4 regions of the Vibrio sp. M260118 genome follow, and region 2 is predicted to be linked to each of the others. Evidence: predicted binding sites of a transcription regulator. Region 2 holds the regulator's gene; each other region holds the start of a gene.
What was found. The regulator CRP, encoded in region 2, controls carbon source genes, mostly activating them, when cyclic AMP is high. The targets are predictions, from matches to a motif close to TGTGANNNNNNTCACA.
Positions count from the first base shown of each region.

Region 1: a site for CRP is predicted at 1,313-1,328, ahead of QTO00_RS05680 (NupC/NupG family nucleoside CNT transporter). Genes of this name have one in related genera too.
Region 3: a site for CRP is predicted at 1,090-1,105, ahead of rppH (RNA pyrophosphohydrolase). Genes of this name have one in related genera too.
Region 4: a site for CRP is predicted at 2,202-2,217, ahead of gltB (glutamate synthase large subunit). Genes of this name have one in related genera too.

Region 1 covers NZ_JATABG010000055.1:7,556-11,073, forward strand. Annotated here, with positions in the region: gene QTO00_RS05680 (NupC/NupG family nucleoside CNT transporter) at 1-1,168, opposite strand, end outside; gene QTO00_RS05685 (TatD family hydrolase) at 1,373-2,146, opposite strand; gene QTO00_RS05690 (DUF5363 family protein) at 2,146-2,292, opposite strand; gene yaaA (peroxide stress protein YaaA) at 2,308-3,081, opposite strand; gene QTO00_RS05700 (alanine/glycine:cation symporter family protein) at 3,181-3,518, opposite strand, start outside.
Region 2 covers NZ_JATABG010000002.1:8,292-11,809, forward strand. Annotated here, with positions in the region: gene QTO00_RS00255 (DUF1338 domain-containing protein) at 1-339, shown strand, start outside; gene crp (cAMP-activated global transcriptional regulator CRP) at 487-1,119, opposite strand; gene QTO00_RS00265 (phosphoribulokinase) at 1,361-2,230, opposite strand; gene QTO00_RS00270 (YheU family protein) at 2,359-2,571, opposite strand; gene QTO00_RS00275 (hydrolase) at 2,608-3,518, opposite strand, start outside.
Region 3 covers NZ_JATABG010000043.1:6,763-10,280, reverse strand. Annotated here, with positions in the region: gene mutH (DNA mismatch repair endonuclease MutH) at 1-639, opposite strand, end outside; gene rppH (RNA pyrophosphohydrolase) at 1,257-1,775, shown strand; gene ptsP (phosphoenolpyruvate--protein phosphotransferase) at 1,778-3,518, shown strand, end outside.
Region 4 covers NZ_JATABG010000045.1:9,567-13,084, forward strand. Annotated here, with positions in the region: gene gltB (glutamate synthase large subunit) at 1-1,965, opposite strand, end outside; gene QTO00_RS04900 (TIGR01212 family radical SAM protein) at 2,498-3,445, shown strand; partial or broken gene QTO00_RS04905 (PAS domain-containing protein) at 3,509-3,518, shown strand, end outside.

The sequences.
Region 1 (3,518 bases), on a different contig from region 2:
GACGACGGTTTGGAGCTAGACCACCTAGACCACCTAGTAGAATCGCGATAGAAGAAAGGTTTGCGAAACCACATAGAGCGAATGCGATGATTGCTTGAGTCTTCTCAGACATTACTTGACCTGTTGCAGCAACAACTTGAGCGTTCTCGCCAACGTAAGGTACGAAGTTTAGGTAAGCTACGAATTCGTTAACAACTAGTTTCTGACCGATGAATGAACCAGCAACTGTTGCTTCTGCCCATGGAACACCGATTAGGAATGCTAGAGGCGAGAATAGGTAACCTAGAATAATTTCTAGAGTTAGCTCAGGCATACCGAACCAACCGCCAACGCCACCTAGGATACCGTTGATTAGAGCGATTAGACCGATGAACGCTAGTAGCATTGCACCAACGTTTAGAGCTAGTTGAAGACCAACTGATGCACCGCCAGCTGCTGCGTCGATAACGTTAGCTGGTTTGTCGTCACCACCGTCGATGTCTTCACCGATGTTTTCATCTGGTGTGTCAGTTTCTGGTTTGATGATTTTAGCAAACAGTAGACCACCTGGGGCTGCCATAAATGATGCTGCTACAAGGTACTCTAGAGGTACACCCATAGATGCGTAACCTGCTAGTACACCACCAGCAACAGACGCAAGACCACCACACATTACTGCAAATAGCTCAGACTGAGTCATTTTAGGAACAAACGGACGAACCACTAGAGGTGCTTCTGTTTGACCTACGAAAATGTTAGCTGCTGCAGACATAGACTCGGCACGTGAAGTACCTAGTGCTTTTTGTAGACCGCCACCAAGAATCTTGATAACCCACTGCATTACACCAATGTAGTAAAGTACAGAGATAAGCGCAGAGAAGAAGATTAGCGTTGGTAGTACTTGGAATGCAAAGATGAAACCGATACCGTCAACTGAGAAGTTAACTAGGCTGCCGAATAGGAAACCAGTACCGTCTTTACCGTAGTCGATAACGTTCTGTACACCAGCTGAGAAACCAGCTAGAAGATCACGACCCCATGGTACGTATAGAACGAAACCACCGATGATGAATTGGATAGCAAAAGCGCCACCCACAGTTCTTAGATTGATAGCTTTACGGTTGTCAGACAGTAGTAGCGCGATTGCTAGCAAAACTGCCATACCGACTAGGCTCATAAACAGGCTCATAGTTTATGACTTCCTTATATGTTGTTTGTTGGCGTGTTACAAAATGGAGCTCAAAAGCGGAGGCAATTATACTCATCCGGCCAATGATAAAGTAATGCCCGTCTCACAGTTTCCGTTAAGATTCATCGTGCACTCACCTAAAAGTGTGAGCTCAATCACTAAGTAAGTCATCCGTAATCACTAAAAGAACAATTTATTTAGAAATTATTCACAAATACCGAACGCTGAATTGCTACTATTCCAAACGATTTCCGCAACCGTTTGCTCTGGAATATCTTTTAACAAAGCCAGGCACTCCAGTATTTGAGGCAATCTCTTTGGATGATTTGCTTCACCTTGATAACCACTCAATGGCATATCTGGTGAATCCGTTTCTAACACAATGCTCTCAAGCGGTAACTTTGCCACTGCTTGTCGGGTTTTATTGGCTCTAGGATAGGTAATCACACCGCCAACACCGATATAAAAACCCAACTCAACAAACTGCATTGCTTGCTGATAACTGCCAGAGAAGCCATGTAGAACTCCGCCATATGGAAAACGATACTGCTTGAGTAATTGTAGTAGGCGATGGTGAGTTTTCCGGCTGTGCAAGACAAGGGGCAATTGACAAGCCAATGCGATCTCAATTTGGCGGACAAATATCTGCTCTTGAAGCTCGCTGCTAAAGTGGGCCGCCGCATCGAGTCCACACTCACCTACTGCCACGCATTTATCTGCAGACTGGGTGAGTATGTTCTCTAATTGGTTGAGTGAAGTCTGATCAATACAGTCAAGAAACTGAGGGTGGATACCCAACGCGTAGTAGATAGAAGGATCTTGCTGAGCCAAGCGCTCGATGCGCTGCCAATTTGATGGTCCAACAGAAGGGACAATAAAACGCTCTACTCCACTACTTTTGGCGGCCTTGATGTGGGGCTCGAGTTGAGGAGCAAACGAGTCAAAGTCTAAATGGCAATGGGTATCAAAAAGGCGCATTATTGCTGCGCCTTGTTCTTGCCTGATGAATCTGAGGAGGGCTCGCTACGATATGGGACACAACTGCGTTTGTTCTCTGGGGTTAAGCCCATCGACTTACACCAAGCATCGTACTTGGCAATCCACTTCTTAATCCACTTGCGCATCCCATCCTCCGGTGATTACTGCTCTTCGCGTTTAAACACTAGCTCTGTTGGCGTCGATTCATCTTCAACAAAGTAGTAGCCTGCTGTGTCAAACTTAGTCAAGTCAGCAACACTAGCAATACGGTTGTCGATGATATAGCGCGCCATCATGCCACGCGCCTTTTTAGCGTAAAAGCTAATGACTTTGTATTGGCCATTCTTACAATCTTTAAACACTGGGGTGATAACCTGGGCGTCCAAGCTCTTAGGCTTGACCGCTTTGAAATACTCATTTGAAGCAAGATTGATCAGTACATTATCACCCTGTTCGGCTATTGCTTGATTCAGTTTCTCAGTAATGACATTACCCCAGAATTGGTAAAGGTTACTGCCCTTTTCGTTAGCGAGTTTAGTGCCCATTTCAAGACGGTATGGCTGCATGAGGTCAAGGGGCTTAAGCAAGCCATACAGTCCAGATAACATACGTAAATGTTGCTGAGCGTAGTCAAAGTCTTGCTCCGACAGCGACTGCGCATCTAGTCCGGTATAAACATCGCCTTTAAATGCGAGTATCGCTTGACGCGAGTTTTCACTGGTAAAGGTTTCACTCCACTCTTGAAAGCGGCCGACATTAAGGTCAGCAATCTTATCACTCACCTTCATCAGGCTAGCAACATCTGCCGGGGTAAGCTTTCGGCAAACATCGATAAGCTGTTTTGAATACTCAATTAGCTCTGGTTGAGTAGACTTGTTTGTCGCTAGTGGTGATTCGTAATCTAGGGTTTTCGCAGGTGAAACAACGATTAGCATGACTTTACTCTATCTATTTATCTGTTTTGTTAGTTATAGGTTACAAAAAAAGCCATGCAATGTCTGCATGGCTTTTTGAATCGTTTTAATAGATGGAATCTATTGCTGCTTGCTGTTTTGATCCCAGATTCCATCCTCGAGCTGTGATTTTAGCTCTGGGAAATCATTAGCATCGAATGTCGGCAGTTTGCCTTCATCAAGCTGACGGTTGTAATCTTTGGCGAGCTTAATCACGATGCCCGAAAGCAGGATAATCGCTACCAAGTTAACAATCGCCATTAAACCCATCGATACATCTGCTAATGCCCAAACCACTGGCAGCGAAGCAACCGCACCAAACATTACCATGCCCAGTACGATGATACGGAAAATACCTAAGCCCGCTTTATGGTTGTGCTCAAGGAAGATTAAGTTAGTCTCCGCGTACGAGTAGTTAG
Region 2 (3,518 bases):
TCTTGGCTTGCTGCTCATGGTTATGGAGCGAATCACTTTACGGTTAGCGTTAACCAATTAAATGCCTTCGATGAAGTGAAAGGAGTGAATGACCACTTGCGTCAATCGGGCTTTACCATCAATGAGTTTGGTGGCGAAGTGAAAGGCTCTCCAGAGGTACTGTTAGAGCAATCTTCGACAATGGCGGATAAAGTTTCAGTAGACTTCATAGAGGGTACCCAGACTATTCCTGGCGGCTTCTACGAGTTTGCTAAGCGCTACCCAATGAGTAACGGCGAGCTCTACCCTGGCTTTGTTGCTGCTTCGGCGGATAAGATCTTTGAGAGTACTAACGGCTAATAGTTCCTAGTTTCTAGTTCCTAGATATTGAGTAATCCAATCGCTAAAACAACAAAAAGCCACCCGACTTACATTGGGTGGCTTTTAAATCATATTCGTAGTGTTTTTTACTCTAGCAACTAGGCACTAAACACTAGTCACTGATATTTAACGCGTGCCGTATACTACGATTGTTTTACCGTGTGCAGAAATCAGGTTCTGCTCTTCTAGCATTTTCAAGATACGACCCACTGTTTCACGAGAACAGCCAACGATTTGACCGATTTCTTGACGAGTAATCTTGATCTGCATGCCATCTGGGTGAGTCATCGCGTCAGGTTGCTTCGCCAGGTTCAGTAGCGTTTGAGCAATACGACCAGTCACGTCTAGGAATGCAAGGTCACCTACCTTTTGGCTAGTCACTTGTAGGCGACTTGCCATTTGCGCAGACAGACGCATTAGGATGTCTGGGTTTACTTGAATTAGCTGACGGAATTTCTTGAATGAGATCTCTGCTACTTCACAAGGAGATTTAGCACGAACCCATGCTGTACGTTCTTGGTCTTCTTCGAATAGACCAAGCTCACCAATAAAGTCACCTTGGTTTAGGTAAGAAAGAATCATCTCCTTACCTTCTTCATCTTTGATAAGAACCGCAACAGAGCCTTTAACGATGTAGTACAACGTTTCAGCTTTTTCGCCCGCGTGAATCAGCGTGCTTTTTGAAGGGTACTTATGAATATGACAGTGTGAAAGAAACCATTCTAATGTAGGGTCGGTTTGAGGTTTACCTAGAACCATAATATCTCACTTCCTCTGCAGGGTACGCTTGTCACTTTCCATGTTTTGCCAAGCAATAAACAAGGCTTACTAGGATAAGAGCACTTTACAAATGCTGCAAGCCAACTTGTGTTTCGGTAAGAAATAGTATCCTTTTTCGGAAACGATTTCTTGATTTTAATCGGGTCGGAGCCGGGTTTTACTACGCAAAACTGTGCACATGATCACGGTATGAAAAGTAATCGTGTTTTAACTACGAGTGCTAGCCGATCTTTCCTGTTTCGATGAGTTGTTGAAGGATAGGTCGGACGATTAATTCCATCGCAAAACTCATCTTTCCTCCCGGCACAACTATGGTGTTATGGCGTGACATAAACGAGCCATCTATCATCGCGAGCAGGTACGGGTAATCGACATTCTTAATGCCTCTTAGACGAATGACGACAAAGCTCTCATCTAAGCTCGGGATGCCTTTGGCATTAAGCGGGTTGGAGGTATCCACTGTCGGGACACGCTGAAAGTTGATATGGGTGCGCGAAAACTGTGGCGTAATGTAGTTAAGGTAGTCATCCATCGAGCGGACAATGGAGTCCATGACGGCCTCACGGGAATGACCTCGGTCTCGGGTATCGCGAACAAACTTTTGAATCCACTCTAAGTTGACGATAGGAACCATGCCAATCAGAAAGTCGACATGCTGTGATACGTTGACATCACCATCAACCACACCACCATGCAGTCCTTCATAAAAAAGTACATCTGAGTTTTCTGGTAGATCTTGCCATGGCGTGAAGGTGCCCGGCATTTGGTTATATGGGACCGCCTCATCAAAGGTGTGTAGGTAGCGGCGGATCTGCCCGATACCTTCCTGACCATACTTACGGAAGAACTCTTCTAAACCGTTAAAATCATTCGCCTGGGGACCAAAATAGCTGATATGGCGGCCTTGTTCGCGAGCTTTACGGATTTCCACATCCATTTCAGGGCGAGTGAAACGGTGAAAGCTGTCCCCCTCAACCCAAGCGGGTTTGACGTTCATCATGTTGAACATCTTACGGAACGCTTCTGATGTGGTTGTAGTTCCGGCACCGGAAGAACCAGTGACCGCAATAATAGGGTGTTTTGCTGACATGACAAACCTTGTCTGTGTGATTTATTCCTTTAAACGAAAGCCACTATAGCACGCTTTGGTTACCTAACACTGTATGCAGTTCTATATCCATAAGCGAAGTCTAGTTTTGACCGAAGTACGTTGAGCGGTTAGAACTTTTGCTTGAGCTGGATGTCGACGGTTTCGTGCAGTTCGGAAAACACCACTACGGCTTCACCTGATTCGAGTTGTGCGCGGATTTGGTCGACTTTATCTTGCAAAGATACTTCGACGGCTCCGTAATCAGTCCCTTCACGTAGAACAAATTCGCGAATTAGATTGTCTAGGGTGTCTGGCTCAATTTGTTGCCATGGAACGATCATAAATACCTCTTCATTTTACGATGCAGACGTGAATAGTTAGGCCGAAGTTGCCAAGCTTTGATAGTAAGCAGGCAGTGACTCTTCGAGCCAGAACCTTGGTTTAAGTGCACTGCCAGTAACGAAGCCAACGTGACCTCCTTGCTCAAACAACCGGTAGTCAATGTTGTCGGGCAAGACATATTTTGGAATCACTGCCTCGGTCATAAATGGGTCATCTTTAGCATGAATGATCTGCGTGGGTAGCGAGATCTCTTTAAGGCGATGGATCCCAGAGCAGCGTTGATAGTAGTCGTCTGCGTCTTTAAATCCGTGCAGTGGGGCAGTAATCAGATCGTCAAACTCATACAATTTGGTGACTCGCTTAATATTCTGGTAGCTCAGGCCTAGCTCTCCCTTTAGAAGGTGGTGTTTTTGCAGCGCGGTCTTTTTCAGTGAAGAGAGCAGGTAGTTCTTATATAGCTTAGAGAAGCCTTGCTCGATACGTTGCGAACACGCAGAGAGATCGAGCGGCGCGGAAACTACGGTCGCGGCTTCAAGCAGCGGCTCTTGTTGATATTGGGCTAAATAGTTGGCCAGCATGTTGCCACCGAGTGAAATACCTACTGCGACCTTGGCCTGTTGCGGGAATTGAGAATTAAGCTGTTCTAGGAAGAAACGTGCATCTTCGACTTCACCGGAATGATACGCACGCGCCAACTTATTCGGTTTACCACTACAGCCGCGAAAATGCATCATTACAGACAGCCAACCTTGCTTGGCAAAGGCATTCATCAACCCATTAGCGTAGGGGCTGTAAAAACAACCTTCTAGGCCATGAAATAGAACAAAGATAGGTTTGCTTTGAGCTGATTTATCTTCAGGGTTTTGACTCCAAGCTATATCAAGAAAATCACCGTCAGGCGTATTCAGCGTTTGCCAAACTGGCTCAAACAACGCCTTTTTGCGAA
Region 3 (3,518 bases), on a different contig from region 2:
CGCTGTGAATTGGGTTCTTAAATAGAACCCTCTTGGCAGCGTTTTTATCGGCTTACCACTTGCTCCATACGCTTCGGTCAGCACTCGGCTGTTGGCTGCTTTAGGGCGAAGTTGCAAATACTCACCATGGCGAGCGTTAATTTGCTCAACTTGACCTAACACGATCATTTCCATCAACTCTTCCCAGTCGGCTTTCAGTTGCTGCTCTTCTTGTTCACTTGGGGACCAAATGAGAGGAGAGCCTATGCACCGTTCTGCAAGTGGGATCTCTCTTTCGCCTTCGACGGGAATCCACAGCACACGTGAGAGTTTATTGCGTACATGGCTTGTATCCCATGTTAGACCATGGACACCGATCAATGGAGCAACACAGACAAAGGTGGTTTCCAATGGCTTACCTGAGTAGCTAATCGGAATGGTTTTTAGCTCGATGCCTAGTTTTTCAAAGTCTTGGGTTGGCTTACTTCCTGCTGTAGCGCCCAGATGCCATTCTAAAAGTTGTCCTACCCAGCCCTTATCGCGACGAAGATCTGGCGGAACATCAATGTTAGCTTCTTGGGCAAGATCTGAAAAATTAACACCTGCGATGCTTTTGGCTCGCTCAAGTAGTTCTTGTTCTGAAGTAGGCTCGGGCTTCATGACCAATGTAGAAGAATGGAACATCAGCACATTGTAACGAATTAAGTAAGAATTACGACTGTAGAGTGAATGATCGTTATGGATAAAAGATCATCGTTTGTTGGTTATCCACAGCTTGTGTAAGAAAAATAATAAATTTTTATACATATGTATGAATTAACAGGCTTTTAGCGGCAAAAAAAACTTGAATTTTTAGGCTTATACTCGAAATGGCTTTGTCGTGTGTGGATAAGATAAGGGCTGATTGATCTTTAACCGATCTGTGTTGGTAAAGAAATTTGAATAGCTCAGTGAGTATTTAGTGTTGCCAATTTGATTTAAGGTTCTGTTTTTATTGGTTTGTTTTTGTTTGGTGGTATCGGGTAGTGTTAAAAATAGTTTCATAAATGAGCGACTTGATCAGTTTCGCATTTATTTTTCACACAGTTATACACAGAAAAGGTGAATAAATGTGGTCTATGTCTCATTGGTGTGTGAGTAACCTTAAGTTTGGCTAAAAGTTATTCAATAAAGCGTGGGAGGTTAATAATTTCCGCCTTAGTCACACTAGTAAGTTTGCTCCGACTGGGGATATGTGGAAAAATCACTGTAATTAAGAATTTATTAGAGGTTGGCCAGTGATAGATGGCGATGGTTACCGCTTAAATGTGGGAATTGTAATCTGTAACAGCCATGGTCAGGTCTTCTGGGCTAAACGATACGGACAACACTCTTGGCAGTTTCCTCAAGGGGGAATTGATGAAGGTGAAACCCCTGAGCAGGCAATGTTTAGGGAGTTGTATGAAGAGGTAGGTCTTACTAAGAAAGACGTAAAGATCGTTGCGACAAGTCGTCATTGGTTAAGATATAAGTTACCCAAGCGGCTTGTGCGTTGGGATTCTAAACCTGTTTGTATCGGTCAGAAACAGAAATGGTTTCTGCTGCGACTCGATTGTGATGAATCACGAATCGATATGATGCGTGGCAGTTCCCCTGAGTTTGATGGTTGGCGTTGGGTAAGTTATTGGTATCCCGTCAGACAAGTGGTTTCTTTCAAGCGTGACGTTTACCGTCGTGCAATGAAGGAGTTTGCATCAATGGCGATGCCATTTAAACAACGCAAAGTAAAAGGCAAACGTAAGCACCGAAGAGGATAGGCATGCTTTCTCAACTAAGGGAAATAGTTGAACACGTTTCTAAGGTCGAAGAGGTTCATCAAGCCTTAGACATCTTGGTAAAACAGACATGTAGTGCAATGAGCACTGAATGTTGTACTGTCTATCTAGCTAATGAAGAGATGCAACGCCTTGAGTTAATGGCAACTCAGGGCTTGCGCTTTAAAGGCGATAAAATCCACATTGGCTTTAATGAAGGCTTGGTTGGTCTCGTTAAGCGCAGCGCTGAGCCGCTTAACCTAGCGGAAGCATCTAAACATCCTAACTTTAAGTATTTCTCCGAACTTGGTGAAGAAGTTTACCAAAGTTTCCTTGGAACCCCGATCATCCACCGTAAGCAAGTATTGGGTGTACTTGTTGTCCAACAAAAGACGCCGCGTCAATTTGATGAGATGGAAGAGTCTTTCCTCGTCACACTTGCAGCGCAGTTGGCGGTCATTATTGCCCATGCGCAGACTCAGGGTCATTGGCGACTAGAGAAAAAGCAGCAAGCTATTAAAGGTGTACCAGCTTCTTCTGGTGTCGCTATTGGTGAATTTTGGTGGGATGACACCCAACCTGATCTTAGCAATGTTTATCCGGCCTCCACTCTCGATATTGAACGTGAGCAAGAGTGGCTATTGCTAGCGATTGAAGAGGCGCTGAGTGATTTCCGCCGCATGCGTAAAAAGCTCGATAGTGAGATCAACAAAGACGCGTTAGCGATATTTGACCTCTTTACTCACTTGCTCAACGATCCTATGTTGCGTAAGGATCTTAAGGCTCAGATACAACAAGGTGACCGAGCTGATTGGGCCTTGCGCCAAGTGGTTGAATCTTATTCCAATCGCTTTGCTCGCATGTCGGATGTTTACCTACGTGAACGGGCGCAAGACATTCGAGAGTTAGGCCAGCGATTACTGTTCTTTTTACACAATACTGAGCAAGAAAAACAAATCATTGATAAGCCGGTCATCCTTGTGGTTCGCGAGCTCACCGCGACGTTATTAGCATCGATTCCCAAAGAGAAGCTACTGGCTGTTATTTCTCTTGAAGGGGCAGCTAATTCACATGCGGCTATTTTGTCACGCGCTTTAGGTATTCCCGCCGTGATGGGAGTGACGCTTAATCTTAAGGCTATCAATGGCAAGCGAGGTATCGTCGACGGTTATAGCGGTAAGATTTTGGTTTCACCAAACCGTCAGGTGCTGCGTGCCTACCGACAGCTTGCCAATGAAGAGCGTGAACTGGCCAATATGGTCAATCAGCGCATTGAAGAACCCGCATTTACTAAAGATGGTCAACGCATTGAGGTTATGCTCAATGCGGGTTTGAGCGCCGATACCAATATTGCCATTAACCAAGGTGTTGACGGCGTTGGTCTATATCGCACAGAAATCTCTTTTTTGCTGCAACATAGATTCCCTTCTGAAGAAGAGCAGACTCAACAGTACCAAGCTGTTTTGGGCAGTTATCCAAACAAACGTGTGGTTATGCGCACTCTCGATGTAGGTGGTGATAAAGCGCTACCCTATCTACCCATCGAAGAAGATAACCCCTTTTTAGGCTGGCGCGGAATTCGCTTTACGTTAGACCACCCTGACATCTTTTTAATGCAGATCCGCGCTATGATGCGTGCCAGCTCTAAGCACGACAATTTGAGTATTTTACTGCCAATGGTGTCCGGCGCTCAGGAACTGGATGATGCCATTGAGCTTATCGAGCGAGCGTATGCAGAAGTTGTCG
Region 4 (3,518 bases), on a different contig from region 2:
TAAGTGGTGGTGAACTGCGCCAACTGCCAGCATTGCTGGGATGGCTGCGTGGTTAGAGTTAACGGCACGGTCAGTTAGTAGGATGATTGAGTAACCATCGATAACCGCATCTTCCGCGTACTGACAAATACGCTTCAGAGCACGCTCTAGTTTGCCTTCGTCTTCGTTTGCTTGGAATACGATATCGAGTGTCTTTGCTTGAAGGTGCTCATTGTCGATCGCACGCAGTTTCTCTAGCTCTGAGTTTGAAAGAACTGGAGACTCAAGCTCAACTTTTTGACAGTGCTCTGGTGACTCAGCAAGTAAGTTCTGATCTTTACCTAGGTAAGTGTTCAGAGACATAACCATGCGTTCACGAATCGGGTCGATTGGCGGGTTGGTTACCTGAGCAAACAACTGTTTAAAGTAGTTAGATAGGTGCTGAGATTGATGTGACAGAATCGCAAGCGGCCAGTCAGCGCCCATTGCAGAAAGTGGCTCTTTGCCGTCTTTCGCCATAGGTACGATGATTTCGTTTACTTCTTCTGAGCTAACGCCAAATGCTTGCTGCTTGTGCAGTAGTTTCTCTGGAGATGGCTGGTTAAATTCGTTTTCTGCATCAGGTAGCTTGTTAAGGCTAAGCAGATTCTCTTCAACCCACTTCTGGTATGGCTGTGCAGAGGCAATACCATCTTTCACTTCTTCATCAGAAATGATGCGGCCTTGCTCTAGGTCAGCAACGAAGATACGACCTGGTTGTAGACGACCACGGAACTCAACGTTCTCTGGTTCAATCTCAACTACACCAGACTCAGAGGCCATTACCAAGAAGTCATCTTTAGTCACTGTGTAGCGAGAAGGGCGCAGACCGTTACGGTCAAGAGTTGCACCTACTTGAACACCGTCAGTGAAACAAACAGAGGCAGGGCCATCCCATGGTTCCATTACGTTCGCGTGGTATTGGTAGAACGCACGACGGGTTGGATCCATGTTTTTGTTTTCTTGCCATGCTTCAGGGATCATCATCATTAACGCATGTGGCAGGCTACGACCAGATAGAACTAGGAGCTCTAGTGCCATATCGAAGTTAGATGAGTCTGAGCTGCCTTCTTGACAGATAGGCAGTAGCATGTCGATTTCAGCCTGAGTGAACAGATCTGATTCGATGATTGCTTCACGGGCTTTCATCCAGTTCAGGTTACCGCGAACTGTATTGATTTCACCGTTGTGAGCAATATAACGGAAAGGCTGTGCTAGACGCCATTTCGGGAATGTATTGGTAGAAAAACGAGAGTGAACAAGCGCAAGTGCCGTCACCATCGTAGGATTCTGTAGATCGAGGAAGTACTGAGGTACCTGCTCTGTGGTGAGCTGACCTTTATACACCAGTGTCTTGTAAGACATTGAGTTGATGTAGAAGTCATCACCAATATTCGACACGCTTTCGAGACATACGCGAACGGTGTAGTTACGTAGTACGTATAGTTTGCGTTCTAGCTCTTCAGGTGTAATACCTGGGCCACCAGAAATGAACACATGCTCAAATTGTGGCTCAGTGCTTAGTGGGTCAGCACCGATCATTGAGTTGTCAGTTGGTAAAACGCGGTAACCGATAACATCTAGCTCGAGACGTTTCGCGTTACGTTCTAATATGTCGCGACACTGAGCACGTTTGTGTTCATCCTTAGGGAAAAGAACAACACCAACGCCATACTTCTCAAAAGAGGGCAACTTAATACCAAGTTTTACCGCTTCTTCTAAAAGAAATTCATGGGGCTTTTGTAACAAGATACCAGCACCGTCACCGCTACATGGATCACAACCTTGACCGCCACGGTGTTCCATGCGCGCAAGCATGTCTAGTGCTTGAGTAACGACTTCGTGAGATTTACGGTTTTTAAGGTGAGCAACAAAACCGATACCACAAGCGTCATGCTCCAGTTCCGGAGTATATAGACCTTGGGCATTTTGCTCTCTATCTACCATAGATACATCCTTCCAGTTCAAAAGGCGCAGATAATCTGCCGAAGCAAGTTCTGCGTCCTGTCCTTTATAGTTTTGATTCGAAGCCAGCCTAGGTTGGCGACTTTGATTCCTTTCCGTATCTCGCAGAAAAATATTGCGAGAAAAACAATCCTTGGTGGAATCCCATTTTTTAATATCACAATCTAGTGATTTATATAGGTGGGAGAGGGATAACACCGACGTTTCACCGATTTTTATGTAACTAAAATCACAAAAAAGCAGTAAAATCTGTAAGTATCCTACAATTTACTGCTGATAAAATGCAATCAAAACTCGCTCTTGTTGCCCACTTTTTTCGTCGTTGAAATGAATAATAAGTTTAACTTTTGCGTAACAAATCGTCTGAAGCACGCTATTTCTGCATGTTTATTGATATTGCTTAAAGCTTTGAATGTTTGAAATCGCTAGATTTTGCCCAGCAAATATTTTCAGAAATGTAATTAAATTACATTGATCTTAATGAGAACTATTTAGATCTGTGTGAGGGCAAACAATGCAGCTTCATCAGTTGGTCAATACAATTGGCCAAGATTTACAACGACGCTACGGCGAAAAAGTGCATAAGCTAACACTGCATGGTGGTTTTAGCTGTCCTAATCGTGATGGCACGATTGGCCGCGGTGGCTGTACGTTTTGTAATGTTGCCTCGTTCGCGGATGAAGAAGCGCAGGTTAAGAGTATTAATGAGCAATTGACCGATAGAGCGGGTGAGATAAATCGCGCCAAGCGCTACTTAGCTTACTTTCAGGCATACACCAGTACTTATGCAGAAGTGCAAGTGCTAAAAAATATGTACGAAGAAGCTCTTAAAGCAGCTGACATCGTTGGTTTATGCGTTGGCACTCGTCCTGATTGTGTGCCTGATGCCGTGCTAGATTTGTTGTCGGGCTATGTTAAACAAGGATACGAAATCTGGTTAGAGCTAGGTTTGCAAACTGCCAATAACCAAACCTTGAAACGAATTAACCGTGGCCACGACTTTGAGTGTTATGCAGAGATCACTAAGCGTGCGCGTGAGCTGGGTATTAAAGTGTGTACTCACCTAATTGTCGGCCTGCCTAAAGAGACTAAGGCTGACAATCTAGATACTTTGGATAGGGTTCTCGCTGTGGGAACTGATGGGATCAAGTTGCACGGCCTACATATTGTTGAAGGCAGTACCATGGCGAAAGCTTGGAAGGCGGACAAGCTTGAAGCGCCTGAACTGGATGATTATGTGGACATCGCTAGTGAGATGATTCGCCGCACCCCTCCTGAAGTGGTTTATCACCGAGTATCCTCTGCGGCTCGAAGACCAACGTTACTTGCTCCACTCTGGTGTGAAAATAGATGGCTAGCAATGACTGAAATAGGCCGAGCCCTTGATCAAAATGGTCCTCAAGGTTCACTCATTGAACAGCCGTTTATTTATACTAAACCAAGATTAAAGGCTGCTTGTTGAGCAATAAGCTGATATCTTTTGTACAGTTTGATAGAAGGCAGTGCAATAGGTTTGAGAAGTTAGATGGAGCAAG